Regions from separate parts of the Syntrophomonas sp. UBA1041 genome, predicted to be linked through region 1. Evidence: riboswitches for the same ligand, from Rfam matches in the RefSeq annotation. Region 1 holds a riboswitch; each other region holds the start of a gene.

Region 1 (6,095 bases):
CTTGGCAAAACGCTTAACAGTTCTTGTTGTGCTTGTTCCAGGCTGAGATGCTGCAATTGTTTTGCCCCCTTACAGACAGCTGTTTTTCCCAAAAGGACACTGCGGATAATTGCAGACCTGGCAGCCTTCGCATAGCCCGCCATGAGCCAGTGCGGCCAGATCAGCTTTTTCTATCCTTTCCCCGGCGAAGATACGGGGCAGCAAAAGATCCAGGGTAGTCTTGCGGCTGAACAATGCCCCGCCAGGGATGCCACATATAGCTACATGGCCCTGATAGGCCAGCATAAACTGAGAACCCGGAAGAACCGGGACTCCATAGGAAACCACCTCAGCCCCTGAAACCCTGATGCCCTGAGGAGTAGCGTCGTCAGCATCAACTGACATGCCTCCGGTGAGTAATATCAGCTGTGCTCCTTCGGCGAGGGCATTGTGTATCTCAGCGGCGATCAATTCCGAGATATCGGGCACAATGATCTGCCCCATCCAGCGGCCACCGAACGGTGCGATCTTTTTTCTGATGATCTTGCCGAATCCATCCCGGATGCGCCCGCTGTTCACTTCACTGCCAGTGGTAATCACCGTCACCCACAGAGGTTGAAACGGTTTGACGCTCACCAATGGCCATGGTGCCCGGCAGAGACGCTTGGCCTTTTCCATTAGTTCTTGTTCAACTGCCACTGGAACTACTCTGGTTCCGGCTACATATTGCCCTTTAACCACACTGCGGCAATTGTGCAGGGTAGAAAAGATTACATGTTCAAGACTGTTGAGTTTCTGTAACTGTGCTAACTGCACGCGCAATAAACCATCGTATTGCGCTATCAGGTCCACTCTGCCCTGGTTGGGGCGAGTATAGGCTATTCCCGCGCCGGCTGCGCTGGAAGCCAGCAACAAAGCGGCATCATCCTCATGCATCAGGTCATCATCAGGTTCCCATATCAGGACATGTTCCTTGCCCAGATCCCTTAACAGGTTTACATCCTCGGCAGCGATAATATGTCCCCGTTTAAAGGCACGATTCTTTTTCTTCCCGGGTATTATTCTGGTGATATCGTGCCCCAGTGTTAAACCTATGGCCTGATCCACAGCGACCTTGCGCATAACAGACCTCCTAAATCGCTTCGATCTTCACAGCGCATACTTTGTATTCACCGGTGCCCGTGGTCGGGTCTAATACCGCGCTGGTAAGTTCATTGGTCGGAGTCGAGGCATAATGGAAGGACATCCAGATCACGCCGGGCAATACCCGATCGGTCACTTTCACTGCGGTGGTAACTTGTCCGCGCCGCGAGGTGACCTTGACCAGATTTCCGGTTTGAATGCCCAGTTTTTCCGCATCAGAGGGGTTCACTTCGGCCATTTCTTTATCCCACACACTGCTGATCCCGCCTGAATACGGGGTGGTGACATTGTAATGGAACAGGATACGGCCGGTTGACAACAGATAGGGGTATTCCTGGTCAGGCACTTCGCCCGGGGGTACATGTTCAGAGGGCTGGAAAAGTCCCAATCCGCGGGTAAACTTACCGGCGTGCAGGAAGGGAGTTCCGGGATGTTCGAGGGTCGGACAGGGCCATTGCAGGCTTTCTTTTTCCAGGCGATCGTAATTGATGCCCGTCATAGAAGGTGACATTCCTGCCATTTCCTTCCATATGTCGTGGGGATGGTCATAAGCCATGGGATATCCGATCCTGCTAACCATCTGACAGATGGTCTGCCAGTTGGCCTGGCCGGGAATGGGTTCAATGGCTTTGCGCACCCTTTGGACGCGGCGTTCGGTATTGGTAAAGGTGCCGTCACATTCAGCAAAACTGGCTGCCGGCAGAATCACATCCGCGAACTGAGCCGTTTCGGTGAGGAATAGTTCCTGTACCACCAGAAATTCCAGGTTGGCCAGGGCCTCCTTAATGTGGTTGGCATTGGGATCGGTCAACACCGGGTTCTCGCCCAGAATATACATCGCCTTGACGCTCCCGTGGTGAGCAGCTTCGAACATCTCCGGAATCTTTAACCCTACCTTGGCAGGCAGTGAGACGTTCCAGGCCTTTTCGAATTTCTCACGATTGGCGTCTACTGTAACCGCCTGATAACCTGAATATACATTGGGCAAGGCCCCCATGTCACAGGCGCCCTGGACATTGTTCTGTCCGCGCATCGGGCATACCCCGGTGCCAGGACGGCCCAGATGACCGGTCAACATGGCCAGGTTGGCAATGCTCATAACATTGCGGGTTCCGCAGATATGCTCTGTGATCCCCAGGGTATAGAATATCATGGCCCGGTCAGTGGTGGCATATAAGCGAGCCACGCTGTATAGATCCTCCACCGGCACTCCGGTCAGCTCGGAGACATGTTCCGGTGTGTAAGCAGCCACGATTTCTTTCAATTCTTCATAGTTTTCGGTTCTTTCGGCGATAAAGGCCTTGTCTTCCAGGCCTTCTTTGATAATGATGTGCATTAAGCCATTAAGCAGTGGAATATCAGTTCCTGGTTTTAGCCTCAGCCAGTGATCGGCTTCGTCGACCAGATCGATATGGCGCGGGTCACATACCACCAGCTTGGCCCCGTTGCGCGCCGCCTGGCGCATTTTGTATCCGATGACCGGATGGGCTTCAGTGGCATTGGTCCCGACCAGCAGCATCATCTGGGCTTGTTCGGTGATTTCGTTTATGGGGTTGGTCATCGCGCCGCTTCCAAAAGTGGTAGCCAGACCGGCTACAGTGGGCGCGTGTCAGGTACGGGCGCAATGGTCCACATTATTGGTTCCCATTGCCGCGCGGGCAAACTTCTGCACCAGGAAATTCTCCTCATTGGTACAACGGGCTGAACTTAAGGCAGCAAAAGCGTCCGGTCCATATTTTGCCTTAATGTCATTTAAACGGGCAGCGATTACATCGAAGGCTTCATCCCAGCTGGCGGGAACGAATTGACCCTCTTTTTTGATGAGCGGTGTAGTGAGGCGGTTTTCATTATAGATGAAATCCCATCCGAAACGGCCTTTAACGCACAACATACGCCCATTCACGGTGCTTTCGGGGCTGGATAGCACGCCATGTATTTTACCGTCTTTAAGCGCCAGGTCAAAGTTGCATCCGGTACCGCAGAACGGGCAGGTGGTTCTGATCCGTTCATATTCCCAGCGCCGTCCCTGACCGGCCATACTCTTCTCGGTTAAAGCCCCGGTCGGGCACACGGCCACGCACTGCCCGCAGAAAACACAGTCTGATTCGATATAATCCACATCCGCAGCAGTAGTGGCTTTGCGGTCAAAGCCCCGATACAGGAAAGACAGGTTGTCCTGACCAGTCATCTCCTCACAGGCGCGAACGCAAGCGCCGCACAGGATACATTTGTTCAGGTCCCTGACAATAAAAGGATTGCTGGCATCAACAGCGTAGTGGTGCCTTTCCCCGGCAAAACTGCTCTCTTTAACGCCATAGCGATAACAGTATTCAGCCAGCTTGCAATCCCCCATTTTTTCGCAGGTCATACAATCCAAGGGATGGTTGGCCACCAACAATTCCAGTATGGTTTTACGGGCTTCAACCACTGATTCTGATTCGGTGTCTACTTCCATCCCCGGGTAAACCGGAGTAACACACGCCGCGGGCAATAGACGATTGCCTTTCACTTCGACTACGCACATGCGGCATGCCCCCAGCGGACTCAAATCGGGATCATAACAAAACCGTGGTATATCAATCCCAACCATATCCGCAGCCTGCAAAATAGTGCTTCCTGCCGGAACCTGAACCTCCTTTCCGTTCATCACAATAGTTACCATTTCCAAAACCTTCACCCCTTTCGTTTTTTGGACAGATATAAACACAAAAAACCTCCTGCTTTAGAAACAGGAGGTTTTTGCATTTGCCCGCTTAAAGATCAGAAAAAGACACTTAATTCTGACCATGATCCGACAAACACCAGCCTTCAATATTAATATTGAAGACTAACTCCTTTCCAAGCACGGGAGGCAGGCCTGTTTCCCGGCCTACCCAACGGTTGAGGAGCCATAGCATTTGCTTTAGGCTCAGCAACTCGGAGTATTAAGTATTAAATTTAAAATTAAAACTGGGGCGTTTTCTCTATTACCTGTATATTAGACATTTTTCTTAAAACTCCTGCTAGGGATAATTATTTCCCAAGCAAAAAGGATGGGGCTCCTCCCCCCTGAAGTTCCTGTCATCCCTTGGTGAGAAGCTAGCCAAAACAGACCCGTTCCGGATGACTGTAAACATTGAAGCGTTCGCCGCGAGCAAAGCCGACCACGGTGATACCCAGCTCCCTGGCCCGATCAACCGTTAAGAGGGTTGGAGCCGATCGTGACAGGATAAAGGGTATCCGGTTGTAGGCAGCCTTCTGAAGGATTTCAAAAGCCACCCGCCCGCTTAAAACCAGACACTTATCATGGAGTGGAATCTTGTTTAGAAAAGCATAGCCGAACACCTTGTCCACTGCGTTATGCCGGCCGATATCCTCGAAGCGTTTGATCAAACCCTCTGGCCCGCCCAATCCGGCACTGTGAACTCCGCCGGTCTTTTTGAAAGTATATGATTTCTCATCCAGTTCGCTGATTATCGCCAGTAATTGCCCGGGTGTAAAAAGGCCCTGACCCGGGGGCTGCTTCATCAAGGGCTTTAATACCCCATAGCCCCGACCTATGCAGGTATTGATGGTTTTAATCGATTCAGTATAATTTCCGGGCTGCCCCTCGATGACAATATCTACCCCATCGTCCTTCGACTCGGTTAAACTCAATAATTGGCCGGATGGTTCTATGATCCCTTCACTGATAAGATACCCGGCAGCCAGTTCCCGTCCGGCATGAGGTGAAGAAGCCAATCTGACCACTTCCTCACCATTGAGCTTTATCTTAAGGTATCTCTCCGTAACCAGGGGTTCCAGGCTCGGTTTAACCTGGCCTTGATCAAAAGCAACAACCTCCCTGTACTCAGTCAACTCCTTTTTATCCATGTTTGCCGCCTCCCCATTGCTCTGACGTCTTTTCGTTTGCCAAGTGCTCCCGGTGCTTTTTGAAAAGGGTTGGTTAGCATAATTTAATCATACTTGTTCATAAGTATCCAGGCTATTGGGTGCAGATCAAACAGCAGAACCCGTTCCCCAATAATATTCAGTCCAGAGTAAACTGAAGCCATAATGATGGACTCCCTCTACTTCATCTTGTAACAAATGGGCGCCAGGCATCAAAAAGATATGTTGTCAAATAGCATAATATGTGTATATACTCATATCAATAGATATACCCGTCTCGCTTTCTATAACCAAAAATGAGGTGTTGGCATGTCAGCCCAGGACGATAATGACAAGAAAATGGCCGCAGCCATGGGCCGGGCCTGCGTTTTTTATAATATCCGCAAAACGACTCGGATGTTAACTTCCTATTATGACCGGGTCTTGAGTCCTTGCGGACTAAAGACAACTCAGTTTTCCTTACTGATGAATGTTCTTTTGCTGGAATCTGCAACGGTTTCACAATTAGCCCGGCAGCTGGGAATGGACCGCACCACTCTGAGCAGAAATGTGCGTCTGCTGGCGCAGAAAGGCTTGCTGCGCCTAGGCAGCGGCGAGGATCGCCGCGAACAACGTATCAGCCTGACCGCAGAGGGCAGACTGGCTATCGATCAAGCCATACCGTTTTGGCAGCAAGCTCAATCCGAGGTGGAGAAACAATTAGGTCAGGAATGGGTTAAAGATTTTCTTTCCAGCTTGAGGAGAATAAACCGTACGGAATTATAAGATATTTTTTAACATATTATGTGTATATACACTGTTTCTCTTGGGATGACTGCTCAAGCTGACATATATTCGGTAAAGGGGGTGCCCGTGAGATATGTAAATAGAATGGGATCGGGCTCTGATGTTTTGGAACTGATTTACAGGTTAATAGAATTGGGGAGGTAACTAACTTGAACAATTTGGATTTAAGCGCAGCCAAAAAGAGGATTAAAACATTTATGCGCAATGTTGGAGTGGACGATATTGGGTTCGCCAATCTGAAAGACTATGATAGTCCCAAATCTCCGGTGGTTACAGACTTTTTCCCCCAGGCTCGTTCTATCGTGGTCTTGGCATAT
Region 2 (6,095 bases), on a different contig from region 1:
GTTGATGGTGCCATAGGTCTTGGGATTGACCGGCAGGCCGAATTTGTCAGGCGTATCGGTCAGGATATACAGTTTGTTCAGGCCCCCCAATTCATTGATGCCATAGATGGTGGCATTGGGATAGCCGTTGGCTTGCAGATCTCTAACTCGTTCACGGGCTTCTTCGATCAATTGGTCCCTATCGCCAAACTTAAGGGCTCCGGGGGCGCAGGTGGTGGCGCAAGCCGGTGCCAGGCCCTCGGTTACCCGGTCAGCACACAGGGTGCATTTGGTGATCTTGTCCTCGCGCTTGCGGTGCTTGGGAACGCCAAAGGGGCAGGCAAAAGTGCAGTACTGGCAGCCGATGCACTTTTCAGGGTCATGGATGGTGGCGCCCCACTCAGTCTTGGTATAGGCATTCCTGGGGCAGGCTTTCATGCATGCGGCATCGAAGCAGTGCATGCACTGGAATTTGGCAAAGTTCCAATCCACACCGTGAGCGGCAGTGTCGACTTCATTCATCAGGACAATCGTAAAGGTGTCGCCGTCAGTATCTTCATGGGTCTGATAATTGCCCTTAAATGGCTTGATGGAAGCCGGAAGCTGATTCCAGTTCTTGCAGGCTACCTGGCAAGCACGACAGGCGGTGCATTTGCTGCTATCATACAGATTTGTCATATTTGCCATTGTTACGCCCTCCTTATGTCGCATAGAAATGCTTTATATTCCGGACATATGGTGTTGGCGTCGCCGATGTGGGGTGTTAAGCGGTTGGCTGGATCACCAGTGGCATAGCCTTTAAAGCCATACTGCCAGGAAAGCGCTATCTCATGAACTTCTTTGCCGCCTACTTTAAAGGGCTTTAAGCGTTTGGTCACACAAGCCAGAGCCTCGATGTCACCCCGGGTGGTAGAGACAATAACCTTGGCACCGTTCTTGATCCCTTTATCCCGGGCCAGCTCCTCACTCATCTCCATAAACATATTGGGCATCAACTCGGCCAGCCAGGGCAGGTTGCGAGTCAAAGCGCCGGTCTGCCAGTGTTCCACCAGGCGGAAAGTAGTGGCTATAATAGGATACTGACCAGCGTTGCCTTGATTGTCAGGCTCCCATACTTTGGCAGCCGGGTTTACCCTGGTTTTGTTCAGAATAGGAGCTACAGGGCTTTCCCAGGGCTCGTAATGCTCAGGGAAAGGACCGTCTTTCATCGAGGTTTTGGCGGCGAAGATGCAGCCTTTGCCTTCAGGACGCATGATAAATGGATCATTAAAAGCCGGCTTGTCAGGTCCGGTAGTCTTGCTAATGTCTGGTACGTCCAGGCCGGTCCAGGAACCGCCGGCATCGGCGCCGGCATCCCACCAAACCAACCTGCGGTCATCATCGCCGGGCCAGGGGTTAATGCCATCAGGCTGCACCGAGCAGCGGTTGTAAACAATACGGCGGTTCATCGGCCAGGCCCAGCCCCACTCGGGAAACAGGCCCAAATTACCGGGATCTTCTTTCTTACGTGACTGTGCTTTATAAAACATCTTGCCATCTTTCCAGGTGGTGGCTCCGCAGTATACCCAGCACCCGCAGGTGGTGGAACCGTCATCTTTCAACAGGGCAAAACCCTCAACAGGCTTGCCGCTGGCTACCTGGAAGCCGCACAATTCATTGGCCACTTTCATAATATCGGGTTCTTCTTCGCCATGTTGACCATCATAATCCCAGGTTAATTTGGTGATGGGTTCGTCTTCAGAACGGGTACTGCCTTCATAGAGCTTTTGAACTCGTTTGACCAGCTCATTATAAATCCACAGGTCGGCTTTGGATTCACCGACCGGGTCAGCACCCTTCCAGCGGAACTGAACCATCCGGCTGGTGGAAGCAGCTGTGCCTTCTTTTTCATAGACAGCTGCGGCTGGCAGGAAGAAAGCTTCAGTCTGAATGTCTTGTGGAGTGAGCTGCTTTACCTTTTCATTCTCTACCGGTCTTTCCCAGGCTTTGTGGCTCCAGAATTCGGCGGTTTCGTGTAGCCACAGATCGATGCAGACAAACCATTTAAGTTTAGTGAGAGCTTCCTGCTCCTTATTGGCATTGGGGCCGCCCACTACCGGATTGGAGCCGTTTACGAACAGGCCATCGATTTCGCCTCTGTGCATGGCTTCGAATAAGCCGATGTGCGAATAATTTTTGGTATCCTGACGTTTGGGTATATAGTGATATGCAAAATCGTTGTCTTCGGTAGCGGCATCCCCATACCAGGCCTTGAGCAGACTGACAATCCACTTGGAAGTGTGTATTCGCCAGCCGGAATGTTTGATGCCAGACGCTGCCAAAGCCCGGAATTCTTTCAAATTGCTGAATTGCAGATTGCCTGCACCCGGGGTGGTCTTGCGGATATAAGAAATGAGATCTTTATAATCAGCGCTGTCAGTGGGTGAATCGATATAGCCGGGCAGAATGTGATACAGCAAAGCCATGTCGGTGGCGCCTTGAACGTTGTTTTCACCGCGCAAGGCATTGATTCCTCCACCGGGGCGTCCGATATTTCCCAACAATAACTGTACAATGGCAAAAGCCCGGATGTTTTCACTACCCACCGTATGCTGGGTAATTCCCATGGCATAGCATATGCAGCCCGTCTTATCCGGAGCAGAAGTTGCGCAAAACATTTTCAAGACCTCCCGGTACTTGCTTTGGGGAGATCCGGTTATTTTGCATACCGTATCGATGTCATAACGAGAATAGTGTTGCTTCATGAGTTGGAAAACGCTACGCGGGTGCTGCAGGGTTTCATCCTTCAAGATATTGTTGTTTTCATCGTATTGATAATCCCAGCTGCTAACATCGTAACTTTGCTTAGTTTCGTTCCAACCGGAAAAGAAACCGTCTTTAAACTCATAATCATCTCTGACAAGGAAAGCTGCATTGGTATAATTGACCACATAATCATGGTGATAGAGCTCGTTGTCCAGAATATACTTGATCATGCCGCCCAGGAAGGCGATATCGGTGCCAGAACGCATAGGACAATAAAGATCGGCCACTGCGGCAGTTCGTGTGAAACGGGGATCTACACTGATTATTTTGGTCTGGCGTTTAGGATCAAAACGCCCCTTGTTCAGCCATTTCATACCGATGGGATGGTTTTCGGCCAAGTTGCTGCCCATGATTAAAGCACAGTTGGTATTTTTCATGTCAATCATGGAGTTGGTCATCACTCCTCGTCCGAAGGAAGGAGCCAGGCCGCCCACAGATGGTGAATGGCAGAGCCGGGCCTGAGTTTCCAGGTAAACTACACCCAGCGAGCGCATCATCTTGGATAGTAGATAGCATTCCTCATTGTCCAGGGCTGATCCTCCAATTGAGGCTATTTTTTCGGTCCGGTTAACGATTACTTCACTTCCATCAGACAATGTCTCTTTGTGAATGAAACTCTCATCGCGGGTCTGCTTGATCCGCTGGGCGATTTCATCCAAAATCCAATCCCACTCTTTTTCTTCCCATTTCTCTGATCCAGGAGCCCTGTATAAAGGCTTTGCTACCCTCCTGGGATTGATGATCTGCTTTCCGGTTTCAGGTTCATATATTTCTCTCAGATTAAACATGGCTGAACCTTTGGGACAGGCGCATCCTTCATTAACCGGATTATCAGGGTCTCCAACCACGCTCAATAACTTAACAAATTTATCATCCTTTTTTTCCGCATAAACTACCAGACCGCATCCAGAACCGCAATAAGGACAAACAGTTGGTACCGGACTAACATTTTTTGTGCGCAGTTCTTTGATTACCGCTGCAGAAACAATGAGATTAAAACCCAAAGCCGACCCTAAACTTGCAGCTGCAACCGTAGCTCCGCCTCTTTTTATAAACTGACGGCGGGTTATTTTGCCGTTCATTCTCTTCCCCCCATTCAAATCATTGCGATGCAAAGGAATGATGATTACTGCCATTGTGAGATTCTAGATTACATTTGGACTAGCTTGTCACTAAAATTATTAAGCCTGCGAATCTTGCTATGCGGTCCTGACCAAACTTTTTAAGGTGTCCGCCCTAAAACGAAAACCTCCTAACTTTAATCAGGAGGCTGGTCACAGGATGTACACTGACCATAAAGCCGCAGTTTGGTGCGGCTTCCTCCTTGCCTGAAAAGCCAAGAATGAAGTAGCAGTTTGCCTCAGGACTCATAACCTTCATAATCAGATCTTGGAGACTGAGAAAACTGTTCCGGTAGATGACTCTTTTCCAAGCAAGGGAGATAAAACCGTTTCCAGATTTACCGCGGCTAAATCCCCAATGGCTGTCGCTTTAGGGGAATCAGCTCTGGAGTCAGCGTAAGACATATTAAATTTTGACTATTATGCGAGTATACAGGGTTAAAGCAGTACTGTTTCAACAGTGAACATAGGAGAGCAAATTCCTGAAAGGCTATATGGATTCATCACCTTCAACCGGGCCAGTAGCTGGTATTAGAATGAAAAGCAGTCATACCGGCATAGCGGATAGGTTGAGAAAGGCTCCCATTGGTTTAATTCTCCATTTTTGGCACTGTAGTTTGAAACAAAACGAACCACCGGTTCATATGAAGCATGTCACATTAAACGCTTTGTGGTTGACATAAACCCTGCACTTGAAAGCACTTTCTCACCTCCTTTAATACCGTTATCTTAGCGGCTGGAATAATGAAAACATTTCAGCTTAATAAAAGCATTTGTTTATAAGCGGAAAAATGAATTCATTGCACCAACTATTATAGTTCTGCATATAAATTTATATTCCTTCTAATAATATTATATATAACCAAACATTATATATGCTAACAACAACAAACCCTCCCGAGATGGAGGGGAGGGGCGTTTCACCCTTGACGGCAGGCAAGCGTAATCCCCACTGAATCATACATGAGGAGGATACGCAACGTTGCAAGGGCTGGTAATGCCTCAACATAAATTTTAATCATCTAAATGCATATGCGGAAAAAATGGCACGAATCAGCCAATGATAAAAGGCGGTTAGAGCTGGTTCGCTATATTTAAGTAAACTGATAGTGAGCGAAAATAAATCCCCGCTTAATATTGATAAACGGGGATGTAACATATTACTCGTTAACTACGGTTAAGATTTGCCGGCTAACCCGTAAATTTCTTATTAATACCAATTGATTCTTGGCTTCAGTGGCATTCGTCACTGTATTCCTTGACGATGTAAATGGGCCTGCGCTTGGTTTCCAAATAGGTTCTGGAAACATATTGGCCGACTATGCCGGTGCAAAACAGCTGAATCCCGGTAATAAACAGCAGAATACAGACCATAAAGGGCCACCCGTATATAGAACCGCCCCATAATAGGTATTTAGCGGCCATGGCTACAATCATTACAAAAGATACCAAGAAAAAAACCAATCCTATCACCGAAGACAACGCCAACGGAGTGGTGGAAAAGGCCATGATCCCATCCAGTGAATAAGAATAGAGCTTCCAAAACGACCATTTAGTCTGGCCGGCAGCTCTTTCCTGATTGTCATATTCCATCCACTTGGTTTTAAAACCTACCCAGGCGAAAATACCTTTGGAAAAACGGTTATATTCACAGATCTGCAGAATGGAATCCACCATTTGGCGGCTCATCAGCCTGAAATCCCGGGCTCCATCCACCAATTCAATATTGGAGATAGTATTGATTATGCGGTAGAATTGCCTGGCGAAAAACGACCTCACCGGCGGCTCGCCTTTGCGGGTGGTTCTTCTGGTGGCAACACAGTCATAGCCTTCATGCTTTATGATAAGGTACATATCCTTGATCAGCATGGGCGGATCCTGCAGGTCAGCATCCATGATAGCCACATAATCACCCCGGGCGTTTTTAAGACCCGCATAGATGGCCGATTCTTTTCCGAAATTACGAGAAAAAGACAGATATTTAACCCGCTGATCCCGGCGCTGTAAATCTTTAATTAGGGGCAGGGTGCAGTCCTGTGAACCGTCATCGACAAAAACGAATTCAAATGCCACAAACGCCATATCCGCAGCCAGTTTTGACACCTCGGCATAGAAATATGGCAAAACCTCCTGTTCATTATAACAGGGCACTACAATCGATATTTGTTTCATTACAGCACTTCTCCTTGA
Region 3 (6,095 bases), on a different contig from region 1:
GTTTTGTTCAGATAAAAATCGCCAAACCGCTGGTTTGACAAGTGAAAGATTCGCCGGGCTGCTGCAAAATGAACTGCATAAGCAGCTTCAAACCACAGACCTGGGAGTTAAAGAGGGAAATTTCAAGGTACTCACGGAGACCCATGCGTCTTCAGCCATAGTTGATGTCGCCTTTATATCCAATGAGTCGGACCGGAAGAATCTTATGGATGAAGCATTCCGCGACAGGGCGGCTCTGGCTCTATATGACGGGGTTATCGCTTCGCTTCATGAAATGGTGTCTGCAGAGCCATAAAGCCAGTATCTTAATCACCGGCAACCATCATTTTCAAGTATGTATCGCTACCGTAAGATAAATCCATATGACACCGTAAACTACTTATAGGTATTTACATAATGAAATGACTTTTTGGTTAACGAAGCGAAGTAATTGAAAGAAGGGAAATAATGAAAAGGCTATTAACGTCCGGTATCGTATTACTATTAATGCTTTTTGCTGTAAGTACAGGCGTTTTAGCGAATACGGATGAAGGCGATTATGATGCTCGTGAAAAATTGAGGAATGAAGGGGTCTGGCTGACTCCTGAAGAAAGCGCACAGCAGAAAGCCGAATTGGACAGCTTGTTGGATGCGTTAGATCATGCTGCAAATATGAAAGAAGGCCAGGTGATGGTTCCCATCCGCTGGGCGGCTGAGCAATTGGGAGCAAGTTCTGTAGAATGGGACTTAAAAACCCGGACAATAACCATTAAAACCCCGCAGGACTTTTATAGTATGGAGAAACTGGCCTCTTATGCCAATGCTCTGCAATTAAATGCAACCGAACAGAATGAACAAATCTGGCCACTCCCGGATAGGGCCAAAGAGCTGGATCTATCCTATGCTGTGAGCAAAAAATGGGTTTTAGAACTGCCCCGGGAGGGATCATCAAATCCAACCCGGCCCTTTGATTATATCAGCATACGTATTGTCAGCGATGATGGTCTCTATGAACACAGTTCGGTAGTACACAGTGCCGAAAACCGTCAGGGTCATTATTACCTGCCCATGGACTGGGTGGAATACCTGTTTAATGCCCGGATCAATTACAATCAAACCACCAATATGTTCTTCATTCAAACCCCCGATCTAGACAAAATCAAAGCCGATATTGCCCGCATAGAAAATGCCCTTATTCCAGCCAGTGCGGATGAAGCCATAAAATTGTGGGGCCGGGGTGAACAAACCCGCAACGGGGCTCTGCAATATTTGGCATTGTCGCCCCAACTGCGCCAGGAAGCAGATAAAAGCAGCTATGTTCGTCAATCATACTGGGTCACCGGCGGTTCCAGTCCCCGGGTGGGGCCGATAAGCATAGACAGTCGGGATCAAGTCAAGGCTACCAGGGTCGAGTATACTCTCTCTTTCCCGGAAATCACCTCTGCCCCGCCCCATACCACCGCAAGAGAAAAGCTGGTGGTGGAGAAGCTTGTCAATGATGGCAAAGAAGGCTGGTTCATAACCCAGATACTGCAGTCCAGCGGCTATGGGATTATTGACGGCTTTTATGAAAGCAACAGCTATGAAAATGAAAAATTCGGTTTTTCCTTGCTAATACCGCAGGATTTTATGGATGCGGTTGAAATAAAGGCAGGGAGCGACTGCATCTATTTCGTTAATAAAGAGATCCAAGCCCTGCTCCCGGAACATATTTTTGGGGTGGTGGGACGAATTGAAATCTATGATAAAGAAAAATTCGCCAGGGATATTATTCAGCAGGGAGCGGATATATACGGACTGAGATATCTGGGAGAGAACGAAAAGTACTATTTTGGTTACGCCCATGCCACAGATGTTCAAGTTCCGCCTGAGGCTTCGCAGGAGTTAATAGAACAATATAGATCGATGGAGGAAAAGTTCGACCAGATCATTAAGACATTTAAATTAATCAACACTACTGAACTTAATTAAGCTCCGGCAAATAATACATTAAAGCAATTTGAAAGACCGGGTGAGTGCCTACCCGTCTAACCATGACAAAACCAACAGAAATCTAACCAGTATGTTAATTTTTGATGAGATGGAATGCTGAAGTTGACAAAAGGGTACGTCCCTTAGTCTCAGGCAGGATTTTTGCCGTTAATGACGAATAATGCAATAAATAATTGAATAGTCTCCGAGCCTTTTCGCCTAAAGAGCGTTCCAAGGGGATCAGGCCGTCAGGGTGGTTTGGGAAACTGAGTTGCCTCCCAGTGTGGAAAGGAGATAAGCGGAATCGGCCATTTATCGGCGGACTGTTTGTCGCAGTTCGCCTTTATTTGTAGTATGAACTTTCCTATGATGTCGTCTATCAAGAGGCAGGCAGGTCGCAGTTGTCTCCAGGTTCTGTGCCGATTAATGCTTGATGCTATAAGGCTATTGTCGCCCGGCGGTTCTTTCTTGCCGGGCGTTTTGTAGTTTCTACCGTGGTATTTCTAAAAGAGGAGGTGTATAAGAGTCTGAAGCATTATTCAGGTGTTGCGGGCGGCTGGTTCGGTGATTGACAGCATTTGCAGTGGCGGCTAATTGGGGCAATGGCAGATCGCAACAGTGGTTTCGGGTTTCCGACCGAAAGGTTGGCGGGTTTTTATCCATCGAATACATAAAAGTCCATTGCGGCCTTGCGTTATAGGAATATCTTCCGAGGTTTGGCACCAATTTGGAAAGGCGATAACAGGTGATCGAATTAAACGATATCGGCAAAAGTTATGGAAAACTGGAAATAATTAAAAACTTTTCTTGTGTATTCCGATCAGGTGAGTTCGTGTGCATCTGCGGCCCCTCAGGTATTGGCAAGACTACCCTTTTGCAATTGATCGCCGGTCTGGAAAAACCTGAATACGGGAGCATCCAATACCGGAGCCAGCATATCGCTTATGTTTTTCAGGAATCCCGGCTGATTCCCTGGTGCAATGTTTTGGAGAACATCGAGATCGGCTTATATGCTCTGATGCCCGAGGACAGAAGGGAACGGAGGAGCATCTCCGAAAAACTGGCGCTGAAGGTTGGCCTGGATGGATTTCAGTCTTACTACCCGTCTCAGTTGAGTGGAGGCATGAAACAGAGGGTTTCCCTGGCCAGGGCGTTTGCCATCGAACCGGATATCCTGCTTCTGGATGAACCTTTCAGCTCATTAAATGATGAATTGCGGGAGGCGATGTGCAGATACCTGGTAAAACTCCTGGCCTTTAAACCCCGCACCTCGATTATGGTAACCCATAATATCGAAGAAGCTGTGCGCTTGGCGGACAGGATCATCTTCCTGCGCAACCGTCCCTGCGAAATTGTGTTGGACTTCTCTATAAGCACAGCCTTGCAAGACCGCGATATGAAATTCAGACTTGAACAGATCGAAAAGATCCAGGCACTGATTAATTAATGATGGAGAAAAGGGAGGATATCATGAACTTCGGAGTAAAAAGGATACTGGCAGGCTTAATAGTATTGACTCTGGCTCTCAGCCTAACTGGCTGCGCAAAGACCACCCCGAAGATGCAGGAGCTGCAAATCGCCGCTTCTCAAGGTGCAGGCAGCTACCCCCTGGCGCCTATGGTGGAGAACAATGCCCTTAAAGACATGGCTGACAAGACCGTCATCGTGCCCTGGGTTACCAGCGAGCAGCTCTCTGCCATGGTCACCTCCAACCAGGCGCAGTTCGCAATCACTCCTATAACCAATGCCCTGATGCTATATAATAAAGGGGCTGATTTAAAGCTGGTCAATGTTGCAGTCTGGGGCATGTTGTATATATTGAGCGCCGATGACAGTGTAAAAACCATCGCTGATCTCAAAGGCAAAGAAATAGCCGTCACCGGCGGCGGTACCAGCTATCACGGCAACATATTAAGACACATTCTCATTAAAAATAATCTTGACCCCGATAAAGACCTCACCATAATCAATATGGATATGGCAGAAGCCTCTTCAAAACTGGCTACCGGAGCCATAAAACTCGCTCTGTCCAACGAACCCAATTCTACTATAACCATAGCCAATGCTCTTAAAGGAAATATTACTGTGACCCGGGCCATCGATTTGCAGGTCGAATGGGGCAAAGCCGTAGGGAGTAATAACGCCCGTATACCACAGGCCGGACTGATCGTCGTGGGTGACAATGCCCAGAATAAAGCGCTGGTAGATGCAGTCTCGAAGCAATTCGCAGAGGGGGCCGGGTGGATCAATGAGAATCCTGCTCAGGCTGGGCCCCTGGTAGAAAAATATTTCCCTAAAATGAAGGCTGCCGCGGTCGAGAATTCTTTGACTTACGCCAGACTTGAACCCCTGGCCGGTGCCGAGTGCAAGCAGGAGATCAACGCATTTTTAAATGAGTTTCTCCAGACGGCTCCCCCGGCATCTATAGGGGGGAAACTACCGGATGATGGTTTTTATTACTAAGGTGATCACCGACCGGAAGTATTATCTGCTGGGGATAGTCATAATAATGGCGGGATGGCAGGCCCTGGCGACGGCGTCCCATCCTCTTATCGTGGCTTCCCCGCTGAGCACTCTCAAGGCTTTTTTCGGCATGCTGAGCAACGGAGAATTGGGGAGAAGCTTGTTGGTGACTCTGCAGCGACAGCTTGCCGGTCTGGCCCTGGGGGTGTTGACCGGTACCTGTCTCGGTGTGTTTGGGGGTATTAAAGCCTCGCTGGACGGCATGATAATGCCGACCATCAATGCCATCCTGGCAACGCCCAGCGTGATATTCGTGGTCATAGCCATGGTCTGGTTCGGGCAGGGCAGCACTCAGGTCATCTTTGTGACCGCGCTTCTGGTGATGCCCATCATGTACCTCAATTCGGTAAAAGGGATACACTCCATAGACCACAATCTCCTGCAGATGGTAAAAGTATACCGGGTGCCATGGAAAATCAGAATGCTTAAGCTTTACCTGCCCGGGCTGCTCAACGGATTCATAGCAGGTTTTTCACTCAGCGCGGCCTCATCGCTGCGCATTACCATAATGGCCGAGCTCCTGGGAGCGCAAAACGGGATTGGAAACGCCATTTTTATCACTCGCGGATATCTGGAGACCGACAAGCTTTTTGCCTGGACCCTGACCTTGATAATGCTGGTAGCCATAATGGAATCCGTTGTCTTCAATCCACTGCATAAATACGTTAAAAAATGGCAGGCGGAACAAGTAAACTAGGAAAAATGGAGGGATGATATTTGATTACTCCAATAACGATAGAACCGATCGGGGTGGTGCATAATGATTTCCTCAAGCCGGATCGTGTACGGGTTGAGGTGCCTAAAACTACCATCGAGATATTTCCACAGTACAGCGAGGCCATGCTGCGCATGGAAGAACATTCGCATCTATGGATAATCGGGTGGTTTCATGAGGCCAGAAGAGACCTCTTGCGGGTGGTTCCCAGGATTAATTTGGAACTGCCGGAATATGGAGTATTCGGATTGAGGGCTTACAGCAGGCCTAATCCCATTGGTTTGACGGTTGTAAAGCTGGAGGGAATAGAAGGCAATATTTTATCGGTAGAGGGCCTGGATTTCATAGACGGCACCCCGGTAATAGATATAAAACCTTTCTATGGGCAGGATATAGTTTTTTCACCGCGTGCCCCCTACATAAGACCCAGCCAGTCTGGCATGCTGGAACAAATGATGTTCAAAACAGCTTTGAATCACCATCAGGAAGAATGCGATCAGCTTATCCTGGCAGTCAAAATGTGCCTGGCCGCTGAGCAAATCTTTGGTCAGTTGACCGCCGAAGATTTAAAGGTGTATATTGAGGGGACCCGCTGCCTGGCCGACAGCATACAGGGGCTGACCAGAAGCCGCCTGGCCAATCCGGAGCGCTTTACTTTCCGGGAAGACTGTGAGAAAGCACATAGCAGTTGGGAAAACGGGAATCTTTCTGCCACTATAACTCTGAAAAATGGTGTCGGGATAAACAGTCTAAAAGATCAGCCCTATAAAAACCTTTTTGATATAAAAATCGAACACAGTCTAAAATAAGGAGAAGAAACATATGAGCGAACAACTGTGGCAAGCGGTGCACCAGTTTCACGGCCATATCTGCCCAGGCATCGCTGTGGGCTATCGGGCCAGCATCC

What was found. Region 1 has a riboswitch for molybdenum cofactor ahead of fdhF (formate dehydrogenase subunit alpha). Riboswitches for the same ligand answer to the same signal wherever they lie in the genome.
Region 2: it holds a riboswitch for molybdenum cofactor, as region 1 does, so the genes downstream of both, fdnG (formate dehydrogenase-N subunit alpha) here and fdhF (formate dehydrogenase subunit alpha) in region 1, are expected to answer to the same signal.
Region 3: it holds a riboswitch for molybdenum cofactor, as region 1 does, so the genes downstream of both, B2633_RS03530 (ABC transporter ATP-binding protein) here and fdhF (formate dehydrogenase subunit alpha) in region 1, are expected to answer to the same signal.

Annotation. Positions count from the first base shown of each region.
Region 1 covers NZ_DCEA01000119.1:15,177-21,271, reverse strand. The annotation lists gene B2633_RS17280 (molybdopterin molybdotransferase MoeA) at 1-56, opposite strand, end outside; gene B2633_RS17275 (molybdopterin-binding protein) at 70-1,101, opposite strand; gene fdhF (formate dehydrogenase subunit alpha) at 1,112-3,790, opposite strand; molybdenum cofactor riboswitch at 3,938-4,056, opposite strand; gene fdhD (formate dehydrogenase accessory sulfurtransferase FdhD) at 4,201-4,974, opposite strand; gene B2633_RS17260 (MarR family winged helix-turn-helix transcriptional regulator) at 5,302-5,757, shown strand; gene B2633_RS17255 (4Fe-4S binding protein) at 5,928-6,095, shown strand, end outside.
Region 2 covers NZ_DCEA01000068.1:72,183-78,277, reverse strand. The annotation lists gene B2633_RS10380 (4Fe-4S dicluster domain-containing protein) at 1-666, opposite strand, end outside; gene fdnG (formate dehydrogenase-N subunit alpha) at 669-3,866, opposite strand; molybdenum cofactor riboswitch at 4,190-4,308, opposite strand; gene B2633_RS10370 (glycosyltransferase family 2 protein) at 5,139-6,077, opposite strand; gene B2633_RS10365 (GtrA family protein) at 6,077-6,095, opposite strand, start outside.
Region 3 covers NZ_DCEA01000016.1:23,546-29,640, reverse strand. The annotation lists gene B2633_RS03540 (N-acetylmuramoyl-L-alanine amidase) at 1-295, shown strand, start outside; gene B2633_RS03535 (stalk domain-containing protein) at 448-1,950, shown strand; molybdenum cofactor riboswitch at 2,142-2,260, shown strand; gene B2633_RS03530 (ABC transporter ATP-binding protein) at 2,696-3,397, shown strand; gene B2633_RS03525 (ABC transporter substrate-binding protein) at 3,421-4,413, shown strand; gene B2633_RS03520 (ABC transporter permease) at 4,394-5,170, shown strand; gene tsaA (tRNA (N6-threonylcarbamoyladenosine(37)-N6)-methyltransferase TrmO) at 5,191-5,997, shown strand; gene B2633_RS03510 (FmdE family protein) at 6,011-6,095, shown strand, end outside.